DNA from 3 places in the Citrobacter europaeus genome. Region 3 is predicted to be linked to each of the others. Evidence: predicted binding sites of a transcription regulator. Region 3 holds the regulator's gene; each other region holds the start of a gene.
What was found. The regulator CRP, encoded in region 3, controls carbon source genes, mostly activating them, when cyclic AMP is high. The targets are predictions, from matches to a motif close to ATGTGANNNNNNTCACAT.

Region 1 (4,227 bases), 440 kb from region 3:
CGCTTCGCTGTCTGCGATGGCGTTAGCCACGATTTCAGTACCCTTGCGGAAGTTCGGGAATTCGAACACGCCAACCGGGCCGTTCCACAGAATGGTTTTCGCATTCTTCAGGATGTCAGCCAGTTGCTGTGCAGAAGCGTCGCCGATGTCCAGGATCTGCTCGTCTTCTTTCACATCGCTAACGGATTTCAGAGTAGCCGGTGCAGTTTCAGAGAATTCAGTCGCTACGCGAACGTCGGTCGGGACCGGGATGTCGCAAGTGGTCAGCAGGCGCTTAGCTTCGTCAACCAGGTCAGCTTCATACAGGGATTTACCCACGTTGTGGCCTTGAGCGGCAACGAAGGTGTTCGCGATACCACCGCCAACGATCAGTTGGTCAGCGATTTTTGACAGAGAATCCAGAACGGTCAGTTTGGTAGAAACTTTAGAACCACCAACGATAGCCACCATCGGACGAGCAGGTTCTTTCAGTGCTTTACCCAGCGCATCCAGCTCTTCAGCCAGCAGCGGACCAGCGCACGCTACGTCAGCAAATTTGCCGATACCGTGGGTAGAAGCCTGCGCACGGTGAGCCGTACCGAAAGCATCCATGACGAATACGTCGCACAGCGCAGCATATTTTTTGGACAGCGCTTCGTCGTCTTTCTTCTCGCCTTTGTTGAAGCGAACGTTTTCCAGAACAACCAGTTCACCGGCAGCGACTTCAACGCCGTCCAGGTAATCTTTTACCAGGCGAACTGGAGCAGACAGTTTGTCTTTCAGATAGTTAACAACCGGCAGCAGAGAGAATTCTTCGTTGTACTCGCCTTCGGTAGGACGACCCAGGTGGGAAGTTACCATCACTTTAGCACCCTGTTTCAGGGCCAGTTCGATGGTTGGCAGGGAAGCACGGATACGCGCATCGCTGGTTACTTTCCCTTCTTTAACTGGTACGTTCAGGTCCGCACGGATAAAAACGCGTTTACCAGCCAGATCCAGATCGGTCATCTTAATTACAGACATGGTGAATCCTCTCGTTGATTCATAAAGTTTTGTCGACGCTCAAGCGTCGAGCCTGAAACCAATAGCAGCCATCGCTAACGTTGTGTCGAGCATACGGTTAGCAAAGCCCCATTCATTATCACACCAGACCAGCGTTTTGATCAGGTGAGCGCCACTCACGCGCGTTTGCGTACCATCAACGATGGCGCTGTGCGGGTCGTGGTTAAAATCTACAGAGACCAACGGTAATTCCGTATAGTCAACTATACCATGAAATGCACCTTGTGCTGCTTTTTGCAGCAACCGGTTGACTTCACTGGCTTTTACTGGTTTTTTCACCGTCACGCTTAAGTCGATCGCCGTCACATTTATGGTCGGTACACGCACCGCTATCGCTTCAAAACGATCGTTAAACTGCGGGAAAATTCGCGTGATGCCCGCCGCCAGTTTGGTATCCACCGGAATAATCGACTGACTGGCCGCTCGCGTGCGACGCAGGTCGGGATGATAAGCATCAATAACCTGCTGATCGTGCATCGCGGAGTGGATCGTGGTGACGGTACCAGACTCAATGCCGTAAGCATCATCCAGCAATTTAATGACGGGAATTATACAATTCGTGGTGCAGGAGGCGTTGGATACAATTCGGTGCTCAGCGCGCAGCTGATCCTGATTAACGCCATACACAACGGTTGCGTCGATGTCGTGACTGCCAGGATGTGAAAAGAGCACTTTTTTTGCACCAGCGGCAATATGCGCCTCGCCGTGTTCGCGGTTGCCGAAGACCCCCGTACAATCCAGCACGATGTCGACACCCAGTTCGCGCCATGGAAGTGCATCGAGTGTTCGCTCATGCAGGATGCGAATCGCGTCATCGCCAACAATGAGCTGGTCACGTTCCTGACGAACATCCCAGGCAAAACGTCCATGGCTGGTGTCATATTTCAACAAATGCGCCATGCCTGCAGCATCGGCCAGTTCGTTGATTGCCACCACGGTGATTTCCGCCCGACGCCCGGATTCATACAAAGCACGAACCACGTTGCGTCCGATGCGACCGAAACCATTAATCGCTACGCGTACGGTCATAGGTCTCCTGCAAGGATTTCTCAGAAACGATGTGGCTGACAGAGTAATGCAGCAAATCGCTCAGGGAAACCTTACCTGTCGCAAACTGCGACTAATTGGTTAATTGTCGAACATTTAATCGACTGAAACGCTTCAGCTAGAATAAGCGAAACGCGGAATAAAAGGAATGATTGTCCAGCAACAGAACACAGTTATCTGACTTACGTCACATTTTAACGCCCTTCAGCGCTAAATTTATTCCATATTCCAGAATTACGAATAACCGTAGCAAGATTATTTCGTTGCCATGTCACAAATCCTGATTTATATCAGGAAGCTCCCTAGCCCGCGTCTATATTATCAGCGCTACGTCCGAGTCTCGGAGTCCCTCAACTATGGCTATATTCTATCCCCCATCATCTGAAGCTCGCTTTCATGCGCTGCGGTTATTACCCGGTCAGGAAGTCTTTTCAGCGCTACACGCTTTTGTACAACAACATCAGCTACAGGCTGGTTGGATAGCGGGTTGCACCGGCAGTCTGAGCAACATAGCCCTGCGCTTCGCTGGACGCGAAGAAACCACGTTACTCACCGATTCGTGGGAAATTATCTCTCTGAACGGCACGCTGGAACTTACCGGCGAGCATCTCCATCTGGCGGTTGCCGACCCGCGCGGCGCGATGCTGGGCGGCCACATGATGCCGGGCTGTACCGTGCGCACCACGCTGGAACTGGTGATTGGCGAGCTGACGTCTCTGGCATTCAGCCGTCAGCCCTGCGCCGTTTCCGGTTATGACGAACTGGTTATTTCATCCCGCTAACGTTTTACTTGAAAGAGGTTTTCTATGGCGCGTCGCCAATTTTCCAGCCAGTCTCTGGTACTGATTGTCATTGCTATCGCCATCAATATGGTCGGTGGGCAGCTTATCAGCATGCTGAAACTACCTATTTTTCTCGACTCGATTGGTACCTTGATTAGCGCAGTGCTGCTAGGTCCAGTGGTGGGGATGCTTACCGGATTACTCACTAACCTGTTATGGGGGTTACTGACCGATCCGATCGCCGCCGCCTTTGCGCCCGTCGCCATGGTGATTGGACTGGTCGCCGGTTGGCTGGCGCGGGCGGGATGGTTTCGCACCTTACCCAAAGTCGTTGTCAGCGGTGTGATTATTACGCTTGCTGTTACCCTCGTTGCCGTGCCTATTCGCACGACCCTGTTTGGCGGCGTTACCGGCAGCGGTGCCGATCTTTTTGTCGCGTGGATGCACTCGGTCGGTCAGAACCTGGTTGAGTCCGTCGCCATCACCGTCATCGGTGCGAATCTGGTCGATAAAATCCTCACGGCAATCATCGTCTGGGTGCTACTCCGCCAGCTCCCGCTGCGCACAACGCGCCATTTCCCTACGATGTCTGCCGTGCGCTAAATGCACCCGTTTACGTCGTTAACTCTGTGGGCACTCGCCGCCTGCTCCACGCTCCTGCTGCCAACCGGAGCGCCGCTTAGTCTGTACAGCGCCGCGACGTTTGCCAGTTTGTTGTGTATGAAGGCTACGCGGTCGCGGGCGAAATACGTACTCTGGCTGATGATCCCCTTAGGACTGGGGCTATGGCTGGTGCACGGCGGATGGCTTACCGAATGGCTCAGCGGACAACCACGCACGCCAGAACGTTGGGCCGATGCCATTACGCTCTGGCTGCGGATCCTGGCTATTGTGTCAACATCGCAGATATGGATGCAGTACGTACCGGTTTCGCGTTTTATACGCGCCCTGTTTGCTTCTCGGCTGCCGCCAGGTGTGGCCTACCTGTTTGCCGGGCCGTTGCTGGTCGTTGAACAGTTCAAACGCCAGTTGGCGATTATTCATGAGGCCCAGCGCGCACGCGGCGTACCGCTGGATGAGTCCTGGTACCAACGTTTACGCGCCATGCCAGCATTGATTGTTCCGCTTACCCATAACGCGCTCAATGATTTAGCCGTCCGCGGCGCGGCGCTCGATATGCGAGGATTTCGCCTGCATCGCTCACGCACCACGCTGTGGGCGCCGCCAGACAGCCTCCTGCAGCGTCTGGCTCGCTACGCCATGATAGTTCTGATGATGGTTGAGACAGGAGTCTGGATTTGGTTACGTTAGAACAGTTTCGCTATCTTCCGACGCATGCCGCGCGGCCCCCCGCTTG
Region 2 (4,227 bases), 1.8 Mb from region 3:
CTAAAAATGGCGTGAACCTCTTCGCATTTTTTCTGTTATGAAACTGTTAACCTACGAGTGCTGTTTTTTTCGCCACGCCATTTCCGTGGCGTGTTTGCTTGTTTAAATGTCAAAGAGGAACACCGATGAAACTATTGCCTTTGTTGGCAGCATTACCCCTGCTCTGCGCCAGCGTTGTTTCCGCCAGTTCACTGATGTCAGTTGGCTACTTTAATGGTGGCGGCGACGTCACTGCCGGCCCCGGTGGCGACATCAATAAACTGGATGTTCGTCAGATAACCCACCTCAACTATTCATTTGGCCTTGTCTACAACAATGAAAAAGACGAGACCAATGACGCCTTAAAAGACGCCAGCAAGTTGCATCAGATTTGGCTTTCACAGAAAGTGCAGGATGATTTGCTGAAAATTCCACAACTGCGTAAACAAAACCCGAACCTGAAAGTTCTGCTTTCCGTCGGTGGTTGGGGCGCACGTGGATTCTCTGGCGCGGCGGCAACGAAAGAAACACGTGCGGTATTTATTCAGTCTGCGCAGGAGATAATTGCGAAATATGGTCTTGATGGCATCGATCTCGACTGGGAATATCCGGTCAATGGCGCCTGGGACTGGTCGAAAGTCAGCCGGGCGACCGCGCTAACTTTACCGCACTGTTAACTGAGCTGCGTGCCGCATTAGGGCATAAAAAACTACTGACCATCGCCGTGGGCGCGAATGCGGAAAGCCCGAAAAGCTGGGTGGATGTGAAAGCCATTGCGCCATCGCTCGACTACATCAACCTGATGACTTATGACATGGCTTACGACACCCAGTATTTCAACTCGAACCTGTACGATTCGACGCATTGGCCGACGGTCGCCACGGCGGATAAGTACAGCGCCGATTTTGTCGTTAACAACTATCTTGCCGCTGGTCTAAAAGCGAGTCAGATGAACCTTGGCATTGGTTTTTATGGACGAGTACCAAAACGTGCCGTTGAGCCAGGCATTGACTGGAGCAAACCCGACGCGCAGAAAAACCCCGTTACCCAGCCCTATTTCGAACCCGCGCAAATTGAGTTGTTCAAATCACTGGGCGTCGATCTGAGCAAAGATACCTATGTGAAGTACAACGATATCGTGGCGAAGTTGATCAACGATCCGCAAAAGCGCTTTAGCCAACATTGGGATGATGAAGCGAAAGTGCCGTGGTTATCGGTAAAGTCTGCGGATGGAAAAGCACTCTTTGCTCTCTCCTATGAAAATCCGCGCTCGGTAGCGATTAAGGCTGACTACATCAAGAGTAAGGGGCTGGGTGGCGCCATGTTCTGGGAATACGGTGCGGATGACCAAAATCAGTTGGCGAAGCAGTTAGCCGATTCGTTAGGCATCAAACACTGATCCCAACGCCTGACACAATAGGTTATGATTAGCGCATTCTGCTGCGCCCGCTTTTGGCGCAGCTCTTCATTTTCTACTGGAGGCATGAGCTTTATGGCTTTTATCCCTAAAAATTACGCCCGTCTGGAAGTCGGTTACCGGGAAAAGGCGCTTAAACTCTTTCCCTGGGTCTGCGGACGTTGTTCCCGTGAATTCGCGTATTCAAATTTGCGCGAGTTGACGGTACACCATATCGATCACGATCACTCCAATAATCCGGAAGATGGTAGCAACTGGGAAATGTTGTGCCTGTACTGCCACGATCATGAGCACTCGAAATACACAGAAGTGGATCAGTATGGTTCTACCGTAGTGGCGGGCGAAGATGCGCAGAAAGACGTCGGTGAAGCGAAATATAACCCGTTCGCCGATCTGAAGGCGATGATGAACAAGAAATAACATCAGTTGCGGGCCCGACACCTATATATGCCGGGCCTGGGTAATCAAGATTTAAACGTCGCTATCGGTTCGGGTGAAATACCAAATTCCACTTTCAGCTGCTGCTTACTCTTCATCACCATCTCACCGTTGGTATCAATTGTCATATGCTGCGCGTCAATATTGTTTCGCGCCTGCCATAACATGACCAATTGCAAGCAGTTCTCTTTTTGTTCTGCCGTTAGCGCCACGCCATCCGGCCATTTTCCGAGTTCAACGGCAGTAGATAAGCGCTGATAAACTTCCGGCGTCATGCTGTTGATCATCTCATCAAGATTCATGTTAAATCCACTCTCCGCAGAATAATTTGCTGAATCGTTTCTTCAGCCCTTGGTTTGCTCACCGTTTTCACCATCGGTGAAGTTCAAAGACGCTGAGTTAACGCAGTAACGTTCACCGGTAGGTTTCGGGCCATCCGGGAAGACGTGTCCCAGGTGCGCATCGCAGTTACCGCAGCGGATTTCAATGCGCTGCATACCGTGTGACGTATCTTTTATGTAACGGATAGCCTCTTCACTGACAGGCTCGTAAAAGCTGGGCCAGCCGCAGCCTGAGTCATATTTTGTCTCGGAACGAAATAGCGGTTTGTCGCAGATCAGACAGTGGTAGATGCCGTCACGTTTGTTATGCAGCAAACGCCCGGTAAATGGCGGTTCTGTCCCGTGATTCTGCGTCACGTAGAACTGCATTTCGGTTAAATTATTTTTCAGTTCTTCTGGAGAAGGTTGATTAGCCATTTGCTCACATCTCGCTTTATCTAAACTCACATCGCGAGACAGATTCTAACAAAACATTAACACCGGAGTACGAACTTTTGTTCTAAACTTAATCCTTGCGAAATGGCAGCCTGCAATTCGTGATCAGAATCACATTTTTATCTTGATTGCCCTTTAAAATTCGGGCCGCCGACCCCATGTGGTTTCAAGCCCAAAGGAAGAGTGAGGCGAGTCAGTTGCGCAAAGCTTAGGCAGCAGTTTGATTTGTCGCAATGATTGACACGATTCCGCTTGACGCTGCGTAAGGTTTTTGTAATTTTACAGGCAACCTTTTATTCACTAACAAATAGCTGGTGGAATATATGACTATCAAAGTAGGTATCAACGGTTTTGGCCGTATCGGTCGCATTGTTTTCCGTGCTGCTCAAGAACGCTCTGACATCGAGATCGTTGCAATCAACGACCTGTTAGACGCTGACTACATGGCTTACATGCTGAAATATGACTCCACTCACGGCCGTTTCAACGGTACCGTTGAAGTGAAAGACGGTCATCTGATCGTAAACGGTAAAAAAATCCGTGTTACCGCTGAACGTGATCCGGCTAACCTGAAATGGGACGAAGTTGGTGTTGACGTAGTAGCTGAAGCTACTGGCCTGTTCCTGACAGACGAAACCGCTCGTAAGCACATCACTGCTGGCGCGAAAAAAGTGGTTCTGACTGGTCCGTCCAAAGATAACACTCCGATGTTTGTTAAAGGCGCTAACTTTGACAAATACGAAGGTCAGGACATCGTTTCTAACGCTTCCTGCACCACTAACTGCCTGGCTCCGCTGGCTAAAGTTATCAACGACAACTTCGGCATCATCGAAGGTCTGATGACTACTGTTCACGCAACCACCGCTACTCAGAAAACCGTTGATGGCCCGTCTCACAAAGACTGGCGCGGCGGCCGCGGCGCATCCCAGAACATCATCCCGTCCTCTACCGGTGCTGCTAAAGCTGTAGGTAAAGTACTGCCAGAACTGAATGGCAAACTGACTGGTATGGCGTTCCGCGTTCCTACCCCGAACGTATCTGTTGTTGACCTGACCGTTCGTCTGGAAAAAGCTGCTTCTTACGAAGAAATTAAGAAAGCAATCAAAGCTGCTTCCGAAGGCCCGATGAAAGGCGTTCTGGGTTACACCGAAGACGACGTAGTATCTACCGATTTCAACGGTGAAGTTTGCACTTCCGTGTTCGATGCTAAAGCTGGTATCGCACTGAACGACAACTTCGTGAAACTGGTATCCTGGTACGACAACGAAACTGGTTACTCCAACAAAGTTCTGGACCTGATTGCTCACATCTCCAAATAAGTTGAGATGAGTATCTGATCCAAAAAGGCGACTTCGGTCGCCTTTTTTTATGACCAAAATATTTAAACACCAAGGATTGCATCATGATTAACAAAATTTTCGCTCTCCCGGTCATTGAACAAATTACCCCTGTCCTCTCCCGCCGTCAGCTTGATGAGCTTGAGGTTCTTGTTGTCGATCACCCACAGGTTAAAGCTTCTTTCGCACTGCAGGGCGCACACCTTCTTTCCTGGAAACCAAACGGCGAAGAGGAAGTTCTGTGGTTAAGTAACAACACTCCGTTTAAAACCGGCGTAGC
Region 3 (4,227 bases):
AACGCGTCGTGGGCGTTCTTACGCAACAGACCGCTCTGCCACTGTGGCCACAGCCAGAGCGTGCCGCCAAAGGCGATTAGGCAGCCAATGATCGTATCGACAAACCGCGGCACGATAAACTGTTCCCCGTTCAGCGTCAGCAGTTGCAGGGTGTAAACTGCCGTGACCGTAAAGCCGACGGTAGCCCAGCCGTAATTTTTACGGATGATCAGATAGCTCACCAGGGTTATCAGCAGCATGGCTGCCAGCGTGAAACCTTCCGGAATATGAAAGTGCAGCGTGACGCCGGCAATCACCAGCCCAACGAGCGTACCGACCGACCGATGTAAGATGCGTACCCGGGTCGCCCCGTAGCCATTTTGCGTGACGAACAGAATAGTCATTAAAATCCAGTAGGGCTTTGGCAGGTGTAAGGCGCTGCCCATCAGGCTGGCGATACTCAACATAACGCAGATGCGTCCGGCATTGCGCAGCGCTGGAGATTTCAACGACAGATAGTTTTTCAGGGCTGGGATCAACGGCAACCGACGCTGCTTGTCAGCCATCAAGTCACGGGCATACAACGGGCGCTGGGTGCGTAGCACGCGGGCAATACGGCTAAAGTGCCAGTAGCAAAATTGTCCCACCGGGTTGTCCGGATGCTGCCTGGCGATTTTCTCCAGTGTGCCAATCTGTTTTTCCATCGAGAAACGGGTCGGCAAACGGTGATACAAAATATCATCGGCCAGTACCCGAAGGCGTTCGGCTACGGTACGCGCATTCCAGCGAATCACCTGCTCCGCATGGCTACGCTCGACCAGCTTTTGCACCTCTTCCGGCTGGTGGAGGCTAACGGAAATATGCTCTTGTAAATCGAGCGCCTCCTGAAAGGCACGCAGCAGGCGCTTGTAATCGTTGTTGCGATGCGCCGACAGCATATGCATTTGCTGATAACACTGGGTAATCAGATCCACTGCCTTTTGTTGGCGAACCAGCAGGGGAGGCAGCGCTTTTTCTGGGTCGGCATGCTGGGTCAGCATGCTGTACTTAGTTTCACAGTAATCGGCTAATTCACGATACAACAGGCTGAGCGATTCACGGAGCGGCTGTTCGCGCCACATCCAAAACCAGAACCAGTTGAACAGGCCATACCATAACGTGCCCAGCGCGTAGATCAGCAGCGGCTCCCAGACGGGCATGTTGCCGGCCAGGCTTAGCGTGAAAATCGCTGCGATAAGTGAGGCAGGCAATAGTCGCGCATGCAAAGGGCTCAACTCGGCGGTTACACCAAGAATTAGCGTCAGGCCGGTGAGGATAAGCGGCAGTGGTATATCTTTTGCCAGCAGTAATTGCATGATCAAACTGCATCCGGCAAACAAAGACGCGCCAATAGCTAAACGTTTGAAAAAGCGCTTATGCGGGGTATCAAGACCGGCAATGTTGCAGCAGGCAGGGACCAGGGAGAAGAGGAGGCCCAGATGAAGCTGACCGATGATCAGACCAACAGCCACAGGTAAACATAGCACCAGCGTCTGCCGTAGTGCGTAGTTGATCTCTGGGTGGTATATCAGTCTTCGCCACATCGGTGCAAACAAAAGTGGCGCATTACTGGGTAACGCGCCACTTCGATGGGGTTAACGGGTGCCGTAGACGACGATAGTCTTACCGTGTGCGGAGATCAGGTTCTGATCTTCCAGCATCTTCAGAATACGGCCGACGGTCTCACGGGAGCAGCCAACGATCTGGCCGATTTCCTGACGGGTGATTTTAATCTGCATGCCGTCCGGGTGGGTCATCGCATCAGGCTGTTTCGCCAGATTCAGCAGAGTCTGCGCGATACGACCAGTTACGTCGAGGAAGGCGAGGTTGCCGACTTTTTCAGACGTGACCTGCAGACGACGAGCCATCTGAGAAGACAGGCGCATCAGAATATCCGGGTTGACCTGGATTAATTGGCGAAATTTTTTGTAGGAAATTTCAGCGACTTCACATGCGGTTTTGGCACGTACCCAGGCGCTACGTTCCTGACCTTCTTCGAAGAGGCCTAATTCACCAATAAAATCGCCCTGATTCAGATAAGAAAGGATCATTTCTTTCCCTTCTTCATCTTTGATCAGCACTGCCACTGAGCCTTTAACGATGTAATACAACGTTTCCGCTTTTTCACCCTGGTGAATCAGCGTGCTCTTCGATGGGTACTTATGAATATGGCAATGAGACAAGAACCATTCGAGAGTCGGGTCTGTTTGCGGTTTGCCAAGCACCATGCGCGGTTATCCTCTGTTATAAGCTGTCTCCAGAGCCAGAAAACGACGCTGCCTCTGGGTTTGCAAAAATGTGCTTCCCGCTACCTGGGAAGGGGGCTACTAAAAATATACTGCAGCCTGTAATGTGATGTCCTCTGCATACATGCAGTACGTCAATGTATTACTGTAGCATCCCGACTGTTTTAGCATAGCTTTCGCCGTGTGTCTCCTGGTGTCTCGCTTCAGCATGACGCAGGTCGCCTTCCATTGCGAGAATTGTTATGTGCGCGTAATCTGTCAGGAAAATTGAAACATTGGAGTTACGAAATATGCAAGCGCGTGTAAAGTGGGTTGAAGGGTTAACCTTCCTCGGTGAGTCCGCCTCTGGCCACCAAATTCTGATGGACGGTAACTCCGGTGATAAAGCGCCGAGCCCGATGGAAATGGTATTAATGGCGGCGGGCGGTTGTAGCGCAATTGATGTGGTATCGATCCTGCAAAAGGGTCGTCAGGATGTGACCAACTGCGAAGTGAAACTGACCTCAGAGCGTCGTGATGAAGCGCCGCGCCTGTTTACCCACATCAACCTGCATTTCATCGTAACGGGTAACGATCTGAAAGATGCATCAGTCTCACGCGCAGTCGACCTTTCAGCGGAAAAATATTGCTCCGTGGCACTGATGCTGGAAAAGGCGGTGAACATTACCCACTCCTATGAAGTGGTTGCCGCGTAATCCCTGACGCCGGATAATGTTGATTCGTAGGCCCGATAAGCGAAGCGCCATCGGGCACTTTCCACGCCTCACCCTATCTTTTTGCCTTCCATCAGTCGCTGGACCAGCGGCAGCATAATCAATTCCATCGCCAGGCCCATCTTGCCGCCCGGCACGACCAATGTATTGATGTGGGAAATGAATGAGCCCTGCAGCATGGCCAGTAGCCACGGGAAGTCGATCCCTTCCAGGTTACGAAAATGAATCACGACAAAGCTTTCATCCAGAGACGGGATACTCTTGGCGGCAAAGGGGTTAGAGGTATCGACGGTCGGTACGCGCTGGAAGTTAATATGCGTCCGGGAGAACTGCGGCGTGATGTAATTGATGTAATCGTCCATTGATCGCACCACCGAGTCCATCACCGCTTCACGCGAGTGTCCACGCTCGCTGGTATCGCGAGTCAGTTTCTGGATCCATTCCAGGTTTACGATCGGCACCACGCCAACCAGCAGATCGACATGTTGGGCCACGTTTTGCTGTGGGGTGACGACGCCGCCGTGCAGTCCTTCATAAAACAGGACATCCGTCGGTTCAGGCAGCGGCTGCCAGGGCGTGAAAGTCCCTGGCACCTGGTTCCACGGTACGGCCTCATCGTAAGTGTGCAGATATTTTCGCGACTGGCCTTTGCCCGTCTGACCGTATTCGATGAAAGTTTGTTCCAGCAGACCGAAGTCATTAGCTTCGGGGCCGAAATAGCTGATATGCCGCCCGGCATCGCGCGCTTTGCGAATCGCCATGTCCATTTCCGGACGGGTATAGCGATGAAAACTGTCACCTTCCACCTCGGCGGCACGCAGATTTAACTGCGCGAAAATTTTACGAAACGCGAGGCTGGTGGTGGTGGTCCCCGCGCCGCTGGATCCTGTTACCGCAATCACCGGATGTTTGGCAGACATAACAACTCCATGAAATGGTTATAATTATAGTAAAGTCGGCCGGCGGCTACGGATTACTCGTGAATCTGCTTCCTCGGCATAATATTGACCGTTTCATGCAGTTCAGACCACACCAGCACGGCTTCACCTGATTGTAGTTGGCGTTTGACGTCGGCGACTTTTTGTTCGAGCGAACGTTCATGTTCACCATAATCGGTGCCTTCACGCAAGACAAAGCTTTCAATCAGATTGTCCAGCGCGTCCGGGGAGATATCTTGCCAGGGGATGATCATGATGAGACCTCCAGATACGTTGTCAGCCAGTCGGGGATTCTGGATTCCAGCCACATCT

Region 1: the regulator CRP is predicted to act here: its motif matches at 2,264-2,281, upstream of epd (erythrose-4-phosphate dehydrogenase).
Region 2: the regulator CRP is predicted to act here: its motif matches at 2,710-2,727, upstream of msrB (peptide-methionine (R)-S-oxide reductase MsrB).

What each region holds. Positions count from the first base shown of each region.
Region 1 is NZ_CP148084.1:833,740-837,966, reverse strand. Features, by position in the region: gene pgk (phosphoglycerate kinase) at 1-1,002, opposite strand, end outside; gene epd (erythrose-4-phosphate dehydrogenase) at 1,042-2,070, opposite strand; gene WHR59_RS03990 (PPC domain-containing DNA-binding protein) at 2,445-2,870, shown strand; gene WHR59_RS03985 (ECF transporter S component) at 2,895-3,473, shown strand; gene WHR59_RS03980 (energy-coupling factor transporter transmembrane component T) at 3,474-4,181, shown strand; gene WHR59_RS03975 (ABC transporter ATP-binding protein) at 4,169-4,227, shown strand, end outside.
Region 2 is NZ_CP148084.1:2,222,002-2,226,228, reverse strand. Features, by position in the region: partial or broken gene WHR59_RS10455 (glycoside hydrolase family 18 protein) at 126-1,378, shown strand; gene yajD (HNH nuclease YajD) at 1,472-1,816, shown strand; gene WHR59_RS10445 (YeaC family protein) at 1,861-2,136, opposite strand; gene msrB (peptide-methionine (R)-S-oxide reductase MsrB) at 2,179-2,592, opposite strand; gene gapA (glyceraldehyde-3-phosphate dehydrogenase) at 2,934-3,929, shown strand; gene WHR59_RS10430 (D-hexose-6-phosphate mutarotase) at 4,013-4,227, shown strand, end outside.
Region 3 is NZ_CP148084.1:392,233-396,459, forward strand. Features, by position in the region: gene WHR59_RS01815 (YccS/YhfK family putative transporter) at 1-1,562, opposite strand, end outside; gene crp (cAMP-activated global transcriptional regulator CRP) at 1,614-2,246, opposite strand; gene WHR59_RS01825 (OsmC family protein) at 2,555-2,959, shown strand; gene WHR59_RS01830 (phosphoribulokinase) at 3,028-3,897, opposite strand; gene WHR59_RS01835 (YheU family protein) at 3,951-4,169, opposite strand; partial or broken gene WHR59_RS01840 (hydrolase) at 4,166-4,227, opposite strand, start outside.